2 regions of the Monashia sp. NPDC004114 genome follow, and region 1 is predicted to be linked to the other one. Evidence: riboswitches for the same ligand, from Rfam matches in the RefSeq annotation. Region 1 holds a riboswitch; the other holds the start of a gene.

Region 1 (7,144 bases):
CCAGCCGCCTCACGGTCCTCGGCGACCTCGGCGCTGCGGATGAGTCACGAACCGAGTGCGTGGCCGCGTCGTGGGACGACCGTCCCGTCCCTCGGCTGCACGTCGTGTGCATCGAGTGCCGCCCGGACCCCGCATCGTCACCGCGGTCCCTGGCGCCGGGTCTCGACGACACGGCATACGAGAACGACGGGCAGCTGACGAAACGGCTCGTACGCGCCGCAGCCCTCGCACACCTCGCACCGCAGCCGGGGGACCTCATGTGGGACCTGGGCGCGGGCTCCGGCTCGGTCGGCATCGAGTTCGCCCGTCTGCACCCGCGCAGCGTCGTGCACTCGGTGGAGCGCGATCCCGAGCGCGCGGAGCGGATCCGGCGCAATGCCAGGCGACTCGGCGTGCCCGGGCTCGTCGTCCACGAGGGAGCATCGGTGGACCTGGTGAGCGGACTCCCGGCGCCGGACGCCGTCTTCGTCGGCGGGGGCGCGACCGCGGACCTGATCGACCGCTGCTGGGCAGCGCTGGTCCCCGGCGGACGCCTCGTCGTGCACGCAGTGACGGTCGAGACGGAGCGGGTGGTGCACGACGCGCGTGCGAGGCTCGGCGGTCGAATGTCCCGGGTCGCGATCGAGGACCTGGAGCCCCTGGGCTCGCTCAACGGCTGGCGACCCGCCCGGGCGGTGACCCAGTGGTCCGTGGAAAAGACTGTGCCACAAGCGATTCGGCAGGAGCTCTCGTGACGATCCACTTCATCGGAGCAGGCCCTGGCGCCGCCGACCTGCTCACCCTGCGGGCGGTCGGTCTCATGGAACGGTCCGAGGTGTGTCTCTATGCCGGGACCTACATCGGGCCCGAGGTGCTCGCTCACTGCGGCCCAGGCGCGACGCTCGTCGACACGCAGCACCTCCACCTCGACGCGATCGTCGAGCACTGCATCCGGGCCCACGAGATGGGGCACGACGTGGCTCGACTCTGCTCCGGAGACCCCTCCATCTACTCCGCGATCGCGGAACAGACCCGGCGGCTGGACCGGGCCGGGGTGCCGTGGGACGTGACCCCAGGCGTGCCCGCGTATGCGGCCGCGGCAGCCCTCGTGGGCCGTGAGCTGACCGTCCCTGAGGTCGCCCAGTCGGTGGTTCTCACCCGCGCGCACCGTGACTCGACACAGATGCCCGCGACCGAGGCACTCGCCGAGTTCGCCCGCACGAGAGCCACGCTCGTGCTCCACCTCGCCATCCGGCATACCCGGCGGCTCGCGGGCGAGCTCGTCAGCGACTACGGCGCCGACTGCCCCGTGGTCGTCGTCGCGAACGCGGAGCAGCCTGGCCAGCTCGTCCTGCACGGCACGCTGGCGGACATCGCCGATCAGGTCGAGGCCGCGCGGCTCCGGCAGGCGGCGGTGATCCTCGTCGGCCGGGCGCTCGGCGCGAGGGAGTCGGACGACTTCGTCGAGTCTCACCTCTACGGCACCCGGGTGGCCGGGCGGCCATGACCTGTGTCAGGATGCGGCTGCCGCAGTGCACGGGAAGTCGGTGTGAGTCCGACGTGGTCCTCGCCACTGTGACCAGGGAGCAAGTCCCCACCATCGCCACTGGTGACCGCAGGTTCGTAGCCGGGTCGCTGGGAAGGCTGGGGAGGCGCGGCGATCTGGAAGCCAGGAGACCGGCTGCGGCGTGATCTGTCCACGAGGCATGGAAAGAAAGGGTCAGTCCGCCATGGCCAACGTTTCGTCGTCCGCTGTCGCCCCCGTCGCCACCGTCGCCACCGCGCGCGTCCGCGTCCCCCTGTGGGCGTGGGCGCTGCTCGCGTTCGCGGTGTTCACGCTGTACTTCCTCTCGCAGGAGAACGGGGCGCTGCTCAGCGCACCTGCTGCGCAGATGCTCCACGAGCTGACCCACGACGCCCGTCACGCCCTCGGCGTGCCCTGCCACTGACGTCGTGGTCGGCTTCGGAGCGATCCTGCGGCGCGGGGTCGCCGCAGGTGCTGCAGCCGGTCTGGCCGCGGCACTCGTCATTTGGCTCGTCGTCGAGCCAGTCATCCGCAAGGCGCTCGCGATCGAGGACGCCCGAGAGACCAACCACCTCGGAGGGGGGCGGTCGGCGCCGCTCGCGCTGCCGGTCCATACCGGTGGCGAGCCGCTGGTCTCACGTTCCGCCCAGGTCGTCGGGGGCGCGCTGACGTCCGTCATCGTCGGCATCGCCTTCGGAGTGATCTTCGCGATCGTCTTCGTCAAGGTGCGTGAGCGCCTCGGCGGCACAACGGACTTCGCAAAGTCGGTCGTCCTCGCTGGGGTGGGCTTCGGCGCCGTGAGCCTGTTGCCCGCGCTGAAGATGCCCGCAAACCCACCGGCCGTCGGCGACCCGGCCACCGTCGGCCGCCGCACGATGCTGTATGCCGTCGTCCTCCTGCTCGGAGTCGCCGCCGTCCTGCTCGTGGCAGCGCTCGACCGGTGGCTGGCAGCGCATGAGGTCGCGCCGTCACTCCGCTGGGCGGCCGACATCGCAGCCGGCGTCGTCGCTGTCGCACTGGTCTTCGCGCTCGTGCCGGGCTCGCCCGACGCGATCCCGAGCGACGTCCCCGCGGCGCTGATCTGGGAGTTCCGCCTCGCCTCGCTGGCGCAGCTCGCGGTCATGTGGCTGGTCCTCGGCGTGAGCTTCGGGCTCCTCATGGAGCGGGCCGCGGTCACCCGGAGCGCGGTCGCACCGGCGCCGGCGTGACGGCATACCGGCAGGGCGAGCCGGCCCCGGCGGGCTGCATCATCCGGGTCTGCCGCGACTGCTGTTGCGGCACCGCGCGCAAGCACCCGGGTGTCGACCACGACCGCCTCCTGGCGGGGCTCGAGGTCGGCACCCGGGGCACCGCGCGGGTGCTGCGAAGCGCGTGCCTGCTCGCCTGTGACCAGTCGAACGTCGTCGTGGTGACGCCGTCGCCGGAGGGCAGGCGGCGCGGCGCCCGGCCGGTCTGGGTCGGTGGTGTGCTCGACGACGCGGCCGTCGACGACGTGGTGGCCTGGGTGCGCTCCGGCGGCCCAGGCGTCTCGCCGCTACCACCCCGCCTCGAGGGCCGAGCCTTCGCGCCCAGCGGGCTCTCGCTCACCTACGCGCACGTCGGCTGACGGTCAGCTCGCGAGCTGGGCGCGGGCGAGCGCCACGAGCTCGTCGTTGGTGTTCGCGTGTCCTGCGATGCCCCATGCTCCGTCGTAGGTCTCGGTCAGCAGCACCCAGGTGCGGTCCGCGAGCGTGGGGTCGCCGGCCGCCTCTGACACGACGTCGGTCAGGCGTCGCACCGCGGCGAGCTGCTTGTCGCGGTCGAGCGCGCCCGCGTTGGTGAGCACCTGGACCCGGACGTAGTCGTCGTGGCCGTCGACGTTCGCCAGGGTCACCTCGTGCACGAACGCAGCGGTGTTCTCCTTGAACAGGGCGATCGGCGGCACCCCTTCGACCTCCATCAGGGTCGCGGCGAGCTTGCTGGCCAGGGCGGTCGGGTCGCCGAAGCGACCTGGCCTGGCGTAGACGTCGATCATCGGCATGATGCGCTCCTTCAGTGAACTATGGTGGTCTGCATAGTAGACAAGGAACTATGGTGATGTACATAGTTCGTCCCGGGAGGTGCGGACATGGCGAAGGGCGAGGTCAGGGCGCGGATGGTCTCGGGGGCGGTGCGACTGCTCGCCGAGCATGGCCCGGCGGGCGCGTCCTTCGGTGACGTCCTGGAGGCCACCGGCGCGCCGCGCGGCTCGACCTACCATCACTTCCCCGGCGGGAAGCGGGAGCTGTACGTCGCGGCCCTCGACCTCGCGAGCGACCGTGCACGCGACGTGCTCGAGGAGGTGCGGGGGCAGCCCGCGGAGGCGGTCGTCAGCCGGTTCTTCGCCATGTGGCGCAGCCTCCTCACCGCCACCGACCTGCGTGCCGGATGTGCCGTGCTCGCGGTCGCCGTCGGAGGCGATGACGATGAGACGGTCACCCACGCGGGCGTGGTCTTCAGCGCGTGGCGCCGGCACCTGGAGTCCCTGCTGGCAGAAGGCGGACTGACTGCCGAGCGCGCCACGGCCCTTGCCGCACTGGCGATCTCGTCGGCAGAGGGGGCAGTGGCACTCGCCCGCGCAGAGCGCAGCCTAGAGCCGTTCGACCTCGTCGCCCGGCAGGTGACGGCGCTGGCGGCCGGGAGCGTCTGAACCGGCCGGCGTCACGAAGCGGGGCGTCCAGACCTGACCCGACCGGGTGACCCGGGTGCTGGTCGCTCCGACGATGACCAGGCACTTCATGTCGATGCTCCCAGGGTCGAGGTCGCCCAGGGTCGTCACCGTGACGGACTCCTCCGGGCGTCCGACGTCCCGGCCGACCACGACGACGGTGTCTGCACGGCGGACCTCGAGGAGCGCCTCGCGGGCACGCGCGACCTGGTGGGTGCGGCTGCGTGAGGCCGGGTTGTAGAGCGCGATGACCAGGTCCGAAGCCGCCGCGGCCCGGAGCCGTCGCTCGATGACGTCCCAGGGCTTGAGCCGGTCGGACAGCGACATGACCGCGTAGTCGGCGCCTAGTGGCGCACCCGCGCGGGCGGCGACGGCCTGCGCCGCCGTGAGGCCCGGCAGGACGCGCACCCGCACGTCGGAGTAGCCGCGCGTCTCTGCGGCCTCGAACACCGCGGAGGCCATCCCGAAGACCCCGGCGTCGCCGCCGGAGACGACGGCGACGCGCTCGCCCGTGCGAGCGAGCTCGAGCGCGAACAGCGCCCGGTCCACCTCCACCGTGTTGCCCGACGCGTGCCGCGTCAGCCCGGTCCGCTGAGGCACCCGGTTGACGTAGGGCGCGTAGCCGACCACGTGGTCGACGTCCGCAAGAGCGGCAGACACCTCCGGCGTGAGCCACCGGTCGGGGCCTGGGCCCAGCCCCACCACGACGACCTCCGAGGAGGTGGGCCGGTGGTCGAGGACCGTATGCCGTGTGGCGGGGCCGGGCGGGTCGGACGCCCGGGCGGACCCGGCCGCACGACCCGCCGCATCGGCCCGCAGGTCGCGACCCGGCACGACGACCATCGACATGTACGGCACGGTCGCAGCGTCGACCTCCGCGACAGGCAGGACGCGTTCGGCCTCCGAGCTCGCCCGCTCGACGTAGCGCGCGTCGTCGAGCCGTCCTGCCTGACGCAGCGCCTCGCGCACTCCCTCGAACGTGCGACCGAGCTTCATGACGACAGCGGCCTGGGTGTCCGCGAGCCGTCGCGCGAGCTCCGGGACGGGCAGGGTCCCGGGCAGGATCGTCAGGACATCCTCGTGACGGCACAGCCCCGTCGCAACGGCCGCGGCCGACCCGCTGACCGATGTCACGCCGGGCACGACCGCGGTGTCGTAGCGGTCCGCGAGCCGGTCGTGAAGGTACATGAAGGTGCCGTAGAAGAGTGGGTCGCCTTCGGCGAGGACGACCACGTTGCGACCTGAGTTCAGATGGGCCGCAAGGCGATCGGCGGACTCGTCGTAGAAGTCCGACATGAGCCCGTGGTAGCCGAGGGGGTGGTTGGTCTCACCGGTGGTGACCGGGTAGGCGAGCAGCTCCTCGACGACGCCTTCCCGGAGGTACGACGAGGCGATGCGCCTAGCGATGGAGTCACCGCGGGGGCCGCTGTGGAAGGCCACGACGTCGGCCTCGCCGATGAGGCGAGCCGCCTTGACGGTCACCAGCTCCGGGTCGCCGGGCCCGACACCGACCCCGCGAAGCCAGCCGGGACGGACTGTGGCAGAAGGCATCCTGTTCACAGCTCCTCCTCGCGCGCGAGCGCGTTCACCGCGGACGCCGCCAGCGCGGACCCGCCGCGGCGACCGTGGACGACGAGCCAGGGAATGCCGAAGGGGTTCTCGGTCAGCGCGACCTTCGACTCGGCCGATCCGACGAACCCGACGGGGATCCCGATGACCGCGGCGGGTCGCGGGCCGCCGTCGGCGACCAGCTCGAGGAGGTGGAAGAGGGCGGTCGGCGCGTTGCCGATCGCGACGACAGCACCGTCGATCCGGTCACCCCACAGGGACACGGCTGCAGCGGATCGCGTTGTGCCCCAGAGCTTTGCCAGTGCGGGGACGCTCTCGTCGCGCAGCATGCAGACGACGTTGTTGTCGCGCGGCAGGCGAGCGCGGGTGATGCCCGACGCGATCATGTGCGCGTCGGTGAAGATGGGCGCGCCCGCCGCGAGGGCGGTCCGAGCCGCCGAGACCAGGGAGGGGTGGACGGCGATGTGGTCCGGGAGGTCGACGTCGCCGCTGGCGTGCACCATCCGCACCGCGACGACCCGGGCATCGTCGGGCAGGTGGTCCAGGCGCGCCTCCGCCCGGATCGTCGCGAACGACCGGCGGTAGATCTCCTGGCCGTCGTCCTCGTAGTCGTACCGCTTGCGGGGCCGCGTCGGCGCGGTCATGGGGCCTCCTGGTCCATCAGGGTGAGGGCCGCCTCGAGGCTCGTCGGCGACAGCAGGTCGACGTATGCCGTTCGCGGCGTCCCGCATCGCCGCTCGCACCCGCTCACGTGGACCGGCACCTGCCCGGCAGGCAGCACGGAGGCGAGCTCGGCGGCGAAGGAGTGCGTGTCCAGAGAGGACCGTGCACAGCCGGGCAGGCCGGTGCAGGCGTGCAGGCGCTGCCATGGCGAACCCGGCCTGGTGACGAGGCCTGCCTCCGCGAGCGCGGTCGCCGACGTCGCGGCATTCTCGACCACGAGCGAACGCCAAGGGGTGACCACGACCCGTTCGGTGACGGCATACAGCGCGTCGACGTGGCGGCGGGTCAGCAGCCCGAGCGGGACCCCGACGACGATGTGGTCCCCGACCGGTCCGATCGGCCTCGGGGCGGGGTCGGGCAGCACGACCGGACCGGCCGTCGGCGGCGGGCCGATCGGACCAGCCAGCTCGGACACGTGCCACACGCTTTGGCCCGGCACGCGGTCGAGGAACTCATGGGCGAGGGCGACGATGCGCGGCACGGCGCTGGCCATGGACGAGTCCCAGCCGGGCGACCGGCCGCCGGCCAGGACGATGCATCGCCCCGGTCCGGTGGCCAGCACGCCGAGGTCGAAGGGCTCACCGATGACGTCGCCTCTGCCGTCGTCGAGCACGAACAGGAACCGGCCCGGCAGGGTGGCGAGCCGCGGGTCGGCGCACAGC
Region 2 (7,144 bases), on a different contig from region 1:
CTGGTCGACCAGCTGGCCGACCCCGGCCGGATGGTCGTGCCGATCCAGAGCCGGATGACGCTCGTGGAGCTCGACCGGGCCGAGCTGACGACGAGCACGCACGGTCTCTACCGCTTCGTCCCGTTGCGGCAGAGGCGGGAGTGACGGTCGTGGCGCTGGCCACGAGTGCCCGATGGGGCACCGAACGGGTGTGGATTCGGGCGGATTCAGGCCCAGGGGCCCGCGCGGCTTAGAGTGTCCCCGTGTTCGGACGCAAAAAGACCCTCAACGACGAGCTCGCACCCCAGGTCGAGACGCAGCCCGACCGATCCGGCGCCAAGGGTCGGCCGACGCCCAAGCGGCGCGACCAGGAGGCGCTGAACAAGCGTCCGCTCATCGTGACCGACCGCAAGGCCGCTCGTTCCACCGACAAGACGGCCCGCCGCGAGGCGATGGCCAAGCAGCGTGCCGGCATGATGACCGGCGACGAGCGCTACCTGCCCGTGCGGGACAAGGGACCCCGCCGTCGCTTCATCCGCGACAGTGTCGATGCTCGGTGGAACATCGGCGAGTTCATGCTCCCGATCATGCTGATCGTGCTGCTGCTCAGCTTCGTGAAGACCAGCTGGGCCCTGCTCGCGGTGTTCGTCCTCGTCTACGGCCTGATCCTCGTCGCGATCGGCGACGCCATGCTCATGTGGCGGCGGATCCGCAGGCGCGTCGAGGACAAGTTCGGCCACGCGGAGAAGGGCGACGCGTGGTACGCCATCATGCGCGCGTTCCAGATGCGCCGCACCCGGATGCCCAAGCCTCAGGTCGCGCGCGGCGAGAGTCCCCGCTGACCAACGGCGGTTCGGCGCGCGTCGCGCCTGGACCGACGAGCAAAGCGAGCCAGACAGCTCAGAGCAGGTCGGCGAAGGCGAGCGGCTGCCGCGTGACGGCATAGGTCGCGAAGTACAGCTTCTCGACCGACCCATCGGATGCACGGACCACCTCGAGCACCTCGCCGCGCTCGCGCCCGGCGACGGCGCGGTACCGGTCCGGGCCGTCAGCGGCATACCGCGTCTCGGAGAGCGGTTCGTCCTCGCTGAGGCGCGACCAGAGCTCGCCGCCGCGCACGAAGAAGGTCAGCGGCGACCCTTCGGACCACCACAGCCCGAGCAGCTCGTCGAGCTCGGCGTGGGCCGACTCGGGAACCCACGCCGAGGCCAGCGTCGGTTCGGCCTCGAGGACCGACTCGACGAGGTCGGTCGCGAGTGTCAACGGCAGCGCGCCTGAGGTCGTGTTGGCGAAGACGACTGCCGCGAGTCCCTCCTTGCGGCGCACTCGCAGGCCGGCGAGGTAGCCGGGCATGGCGCCGCCGTGCCCGACATAGACGCGGTCGCCGCGGCGGCCCATGCCGAAGCCGAGGCCATATGCCCCGCTCCAGCCGTCGACATCGGTCATGATCAGCGGCCGGCACATCTCCTCGACTGTCTCCGGGCGCACGACCCGGTCGTCGGGGTCGGCGACGTATGCGGCGTACCTGGCCAGGTCGGCCACCGTGGACCAGAGGCCGCCGAGCGGCGCCGTCGCATTCAGCGTGAAGAGCGGCTCCTCGCGGGCGGTCCCCGCGTAGGGGTCGATCTGGTAGCCGAGGGCGCGGTCGTCAGCCGGCTCGAGGCCGGTGCGGGTCATCCCCAGTGGCTCGAGGATCCGCGCCCGCACGACGTCCTCCCAGTCCTGCCCGGTGACCTGCTCGATCACCTGGCCCAGCAGCCCGTAGGCGAGGTTGGAGTAGTGGAACGCGTGGTGCGCGGGAAGGACCTGCTCGGCCTCCTCGACGCCGTCGAGGAACGCAGCACGGTCAGGGGCTTCGAGACTCTCCCAGATGTTGCCCACCGGCTCGCGCTGCAGGCCCGAGGCATGAGCCAGCATCTGCCGCACCGGCACCTGAGCGTGCCTGGTGCCGGGCAGGAACGTCCCCAGCTGGTCGTCGAGGCTCAGGCGGCCCTCGTCACGCAAGGACATCACGGCCAGGGCCGTGAAGGTCTTGGTGACCGAGCCGATCATGAACTGGGTGTCGTCGTCGGCCGCGACCGGCGCCTCGCCGAGACGAGCCGAGCCGACGTGTGCCGACCACACGAGCCGGCCGTCCCGCACCACTCCGGCGCTGACCCCTGGCGACCGCCACTCCTTCTGTGCGGCGACCACCTGACGGAGCAGCGAGCGCTCCAGCCCGTCGGAGAGCGACTCCGAAGCGGCCGCGGCGTCCACGGCGCTCATTCGGCTGCTCGCAGGCTCATCGGGCCGTAGACGACGGCGTCGTTCTGGCGGAGCGTGACCGCCTCGACACCTGCAGCGAGCAGCTCACGCCACGACTCGCCGAGATAGCTCTCGGCATCGCTCTGGGTCGGGAAGCCGCTCGTGGCCAGGCCCTCTCCGGCCATGCTGTTGCCGTGGGCGTCGAGATACAGCCAGGTCCAGTCACCGCTCATGGCGTCACCCTAGTTGGCGCGTCCACCCTGGCCGCATGGGGCGTGTTTGACGGGCCCCGCACGGGCGTGCCACGGTTCGCAGTACCGAAGGGCGACGGGGCAAGCCGGTGAGAATCCGGCGCTGACCCGCAACCGTGATGCCGCTCGAACGAGGCCCTGCCTCGCCAGGCGACCAGCCGGAAAACCCGCGCCCTTACCGGCTCCTTTGTCAGTCTGTCGTGGAATGCGGACCGGAGTCACCCTGCCGGGCCGACCCGATGGTCGAGGTCCGACACGGTGTCCGACCGCGAGGAGGTAACCGTGTCCCCTGTTCGTCGTGGCCCGCTCCGGGTCGTCCTTGCCCTGCTCGTCGCAGCCTTCCTGGGCGCGCTCACTGTCGCGCCCGCCCAGGCTGCGGCCTACCGGTTCTGGGGCTTCTACCAGCTCGAGAACGGCGCGTGGGTGTTCGCCCAGAAGGGTCCCGACCAGACCGTCCCCGCCGACGGGTCCGTCGACGGCTGGCGGTATGCCGTCGGTGACGAGAGCTCGAGCCGCTTCCCCCGCGCGGTCATGACCTTCGAGCAGGTGTGTGGCTCGACGGCGCCGCAGGCCGGCAGCAAGCGGGTCGCGGTCGTCGTCGACTTCGGGCGCCCTGCCGACTCCGAGAACGGCGCGACCCCACCCGAGCCGAAGGCCGTCTGCGCCGTCGTCCCGGAGAAGGGGACGAGCACCGATGTGCTCAAGGCCGCGGGCGAGCTGCGGGTCGAGAAGGGACTCATCTGCTCGGTCGCCGGCTACCCGGCCGCGGGCTGCGGCGGCGAGGTCAAGGAGGTCAGCGCCGAGGCGAAGGCCCCTGACACGGCGGTCGCCATCGCTGCACCGGCCGCCAGCACGTCAGCCACACCGTCGACGACCGCTCCCGCCGACGCGGCCGCCCAGCCGACGTCGAGCAGCAGCGGAGGGTCGACGGCGGCATACGTCATCGTCGGCTTGGCCCTCCTCGCCCTTATCGGCTACCTCGTCTACCGGGCGCGCTCTCGCGCCGGCAGCGACGCCTGAGGAGGAGGACCGGCCTTCGATGCAGCTCCGTCCGCGACTCCAGCACCCCGCAGCCTGGTGGCTGTGGGGGCTGGGGCTCGCGACAGCTGCGTCCCGCACGACGAACCCGGTCCTGCTCCTGCTCGTCATCGGGGTGTGCGTGCTCGTCGTGAGCGAGCGCCGCGACCCGGCGACTCCGAACGTGCTCCTGGCGTTCCTCGTCGTCGGGGTGACCGTCGTCGCCTTCCGTGTCGTCATGACGGCCGTGCTGGGCAACGGCATCCGTGGCGACACACCGCTGTTCACGATCCCGCAGGTGCCGCTGCCCGACTGGGCCTCGACCATCCGCATCGGCGGTGAGGTCACGCTCGAGTCGCTGCTGTATGCCGCATACGACGCCCTTCGGCTCGCGGCGATCCTCGCGTGCCTCGGTGCAGCCAACGCTCTGGCGAGCCCGCGACGCCTCCTGCGCTACCTGCCTGCCACGCTCTACGACGTGGGCACGGCGGTCGTCGTCGGGCTCACGTTCGCGCCCCAGCTGGTGACGGACGCCCGTAACGTCCGTGCCGCCCGCACGCTGCGTGGCCGGGACGGCCGCGGGCTGCGCGAGCTGGCGCGCCTCGCCGTGCCGGTGCTCGAGACGGCGTTCGAGCGCTCGCTGGCTCTCGCCGCGTCGATGGAGTCCCGAGGCTACGGGCGGGCCGTCACGACGACGTCCTCGAGTCGCCGGCTGGCCACCGGCCTCGCGCTGGCCGGCCTCGCGGGCGTCCTCGCCGGCCTGTACGGCCTGCTGGACTCCTCGGCGGGCGGCGTGCTCGGACTGCCCCTGCTGCTCGCCGGCGCTGCCCTGGCCGCGGCGAGCCTGCTCGTCGGCGCATCGCGCGACCACCGGTCCGGACACCGCCGCGACCGCTGGGCGTGGACCGAGACCCTGACCGTCCTGGCCGGCGCGGTCCCGGCGGCGGTGCTGGTCGTCGCCTCCGCCCAGGGCTGGCCGGGCCTCGTCCCGGGCCAGCAGGCCGAGCTCCCGGCAGTCCCGCTGCTTGCTGTCGTCGCGATCCTGGTCGCCGCGCTGCCGGCCTGGCTCACGCCCAGACCCCGTGAGGTGACCCCGTGATCGTCTTCGAACAGGTGTCCGTGCAGTATGCCGGCGCTCCGGGTCCCAGCCTTCGTGACGTCACGCTGGAGATCCCGGAAGGCGAGCTGGTGCTCGTCGTGGGCCCCACCGGCAGCGGCAAGTCGACCCTGCTGCGCACGGTGAACGGCCTCGTCCCGCATTTCAGCGGCGGCACCTTGCGTGGGCGGGTCACGGTCGACGGTCTGGACACGGCGCAGCACCGGCCGCGCGACCTGGCCACGGTCGTCGGGCTCGTCGAGCAGAACCCCTCCTCCACGTTCGTCACGGACGTGGTCGAGGACGAAGTTGCCTACGGGATGGAGACGTTGGGCCTGGACTCCACCACCATCCGGCGGCGGGTCGAGGAGACGCTCGACCTCTTCGGGCTGACCCCGCTGCGCTCGCGGCCCCTGGCCGCGCTCTCCGGCGGGCAGCAGCAGCGGGTCGCCATCGCAGCGCTCTTCGCAGCCGGCCCGCGGATCCTCGTGCTCGACGAGCCGACCTCGGCGCTCGACCCGGTCGCGGCCGAGGAGGTCCTCGCGTCCCTGCATCGCATCGTGCACGATCTCGGTGTGACGGTGGTCCTCGCCGAGCACCGGCTCGAGCGGGTGGTGCATCACGCCGACCGTGTCCTCCTCGTCGACGACGGCACGGTGTCGGCGCTGCTCGACCCGGCCGAGGCGATGAGCCGGTCCCGCATCTTCCCACCCGTCGTGGGACTCTCGCGCCTTGCCGGTTGGTCGCCCACTCCCCTGTCCATCCGTGACGCACGCCGACGAGCCGGGGCTCTGCGCGCGACTCTCGACGCGAGCCCTCCCGCAAAGACCGCGACACCCCGCCGTGCCGGTCCGCGTGACGCGATCAACGTCTCCGGTGCCCGAGTCACGCGCGCGGGCAGGGTCGTCATCGACGATCTCGACCTCGTGGTGGCGCAGGGGTCGGTCACGGCCCTGATGGGCCGCAACGGTGCCGGCAAGTCCACCCTTCTCGGAGCCCTCGCAGCACAGCACAGGCTGGCCTCAGGGCGCATCCGGCTGGGCCCTTCCGCGATGAACCCGCACGGGGTCCCCGCTCGTGAGCGGGTCCGCACCGTAGGCCTCGTGCCACAGCAGCCCGAGCTGCTCCTCTACGCTGACTCCGTCTCGGCCGAGTGTGCAGCGGCCGACGCCGACTTCGGCGCCGCTGCCGGCACGACCCGCGGGCTGCTCGACCGGATCTCGTCAGGGATCGACGGCTCCACCCACCCTCGTGACCTGTCCGAGGGCCAGCGCCTCGAGGTCGCGCTGGCCGTCATCCTGGCCGCCTCGCCCGAGGTGCTCCTGCTCGACGAGCCGACGCGCGGGCTCGACTACGGCGCCAAGAAGCGGCTGGGGGAGGTCCTCGCCGGCCTCGCGTCCGGAGGTACGGCTGTCCTCGTCGCCACCCACGACGTGGAGCTGGCGGCAGAGATCGCCGATCGCGTCGTGATCCTGGCCGACGGGGAGATCGTCACCGACGGCCCGGCTCGCGAGATCCTCTCGTCCTCACCGGCGTTCGCGCCGCAGGTGACCAAGGTGCTGCTGCCCCAGACCTGGCTGACGGTCGACGAGGTCGCCGAAGCTCTCGGGAGGACGGCATGACCGGACACCGTGTCATCCCGCTGCGCTGGCCGGCCGTTACGGCCGTCGCCATCGTCGGCGTCGTCGGCCTGGTCGCGTTCTTCTGGCCGTTCTTCGTGTCTGCCGGCTTCGCGCGCGACCACGGGAACGACGCACCGTGGCTGTTCGCCCTGCTGCTCGGCCTGCTCGTCGTGGTCTGCCTGGCCGAAGTGACTGCCGGACGCCTGGACGCGAAGACGATCGCGGTGCTCGGCGTAGCGGCAGCGGCTGGAGGCATGCTGCGCCTGCTCAGCGCCGGGACGGCCGGCCTCGAGCCGATGTTCTTCATCGTCATCGTCGCCGGGCGCGTGCTCGGTCCGGGGGTCGGCTTCGTCTCGGGTGCACTGGCCGTCACGACCGGCGCCCTGCTCACGGGCGGGGTCGGGCCCTGGCTGCCGTTCCAGATGATCTGTGCTGGAGGCATAGGCCTCGGCGCCGGGCTGCTGCCGGGGCATGCCGGGGCGCGCTCCGAGCGCTGGGTCCTTGCCGGGTACGCCCTCGTCACCGGGCTCGCCTACGGCGTCGTCATGAACCTCTGGTTCTGGCCCTTCCTCGGCGCCAACGCCCCGACCGGGATGGGCTTCGTGCCGGGAGCACCCCTGTCCGACAACCTTGCTCACTACGCGCTCTTCTACCTGTCCACGTCTCTGGCCTGGGACCTGCCCCGCGGAGTCCTCAACGCGGCCCTCGTCCTCGCAGCCGGACCGGCGCTGCTGCGGGTGTTCCGGCGGGGCGCGAGGCGGGCGGCGTTCGGGGCACCGGTAGAGTTCGCTCCCCCGCCGGTCCCGGTTGCCGTTGGCGGCAGGCCCGAGCCCGAAGCGCCTGACAGCGAGGGAGGTGCCCGGTGAGCCCCAGCCCGCGAGCAGCGACGACGACCCTGGTCACCGGCCCGGTGCGGAGCGGAAAGAGCCGGCACG

The links. Region 1 has a riboswitch for cobalamin ahead of ACWEOW_RS05755 (CbtB domain-containing protein). Riboswitches for the same ligand answer to the same signal wherever they lie in the genome.
Region 2: it holds a riboswitch for cobalamin, as region 1 does, so the genes downstream of both, ACWEOW_RS03990 (SCO2322 family protein) here and ACWEOW_RS05755 (CbtB domain-containing protein) in region 1, are expected to answer to the same signal.

The regions. Positions count from the first base shown of each region.
Region 1 is NZ_JBSGGK010000003.1:188,564-195,707, reverse strand. Features, by position in the region: gene cbiE (precorrin-6y C5,15-methyltransferase (decarboxylating) subunit CbiE) at 1-734, shown strand, start outside; gene ACWEOW_RS05760 (cobalt-precorrin-4/precorrin-4 C(11)-methyltransferase) at 731-1,486, shown strand; cobalamin riboswitch at 1,484-1,679, shown strand; gene ACWEOW_RS05755 (CbtB domain-containing protein) at 1,710-1,928, shown strand; gene ACWEOW_RS05750 (CbtA family protein) at 1,933-2,712, shown strand; gene ACWEOW_RS05745 (hypothetical protein) at 2,709-3,110, shown strand; gene ACWEOW_RS05740 (tautomerase family protein) at 3,114-3,524, opposite strand; gene ACWEOW_RS05735 (TetR/AcrR family transcriptional regulator) at 3,612-4,172, shown strand; gene ACWEOW_RS05730 (precorrin-2 C(20)-methyltransferase) at 4,113-5,741, opposite strand; gene ACWEOW_RS05725 (precorrin-8X methylmutase) at 5,747-6,403, opposite strand; gene ACWEOW_RS05720 (precorrin-3B synthase) at 6,400-7,144, opposite strand, start outside.
Region 2 is NZ_JBSGGK010000002.1:258,624-265,767, forward strand. Features, by position in the region: gene ACWEOW_RS03970 (protein-L-isoaspartate O-methyltransferase family protein) at 1-144, shown strand, start outside; gene ACWEOW_RS03975 (DUF3043 domain-containing protein) at 243-821, shown strand; gene ACWEOW_RS03980 (serine hydrolase domain-containing protein) at 880-2,244, opposite strand; gene ACWEOW_RS03985 (hypothetical protein) at 2,241-2,456, opposite strand; cobalamin riboswitch at 2,504-2,663, shown strand; gene ACWEOW_RS03990 (SCO2322 family protein) at 2,757-3,494, shown strand; gene ACWEOW_RS03995 (energy-coupling factor transporter transmembrane component T) at 3,514-4,590, shown strand; gene ACWEOW_RS04000 (ABC transporter ATP-binding protein) at 4,587-6,209, shown strand; gene ACWEOW_RS04005 (ECF transporter S component) at 6,206-7,075, shown strand; gene ACWEOW_RS04010 (bifunctional adenosylcobinamide kinase/adenosylcobinamide-phosphate guanylyltransferase) at 7,072-7,144, shown strand, end outside.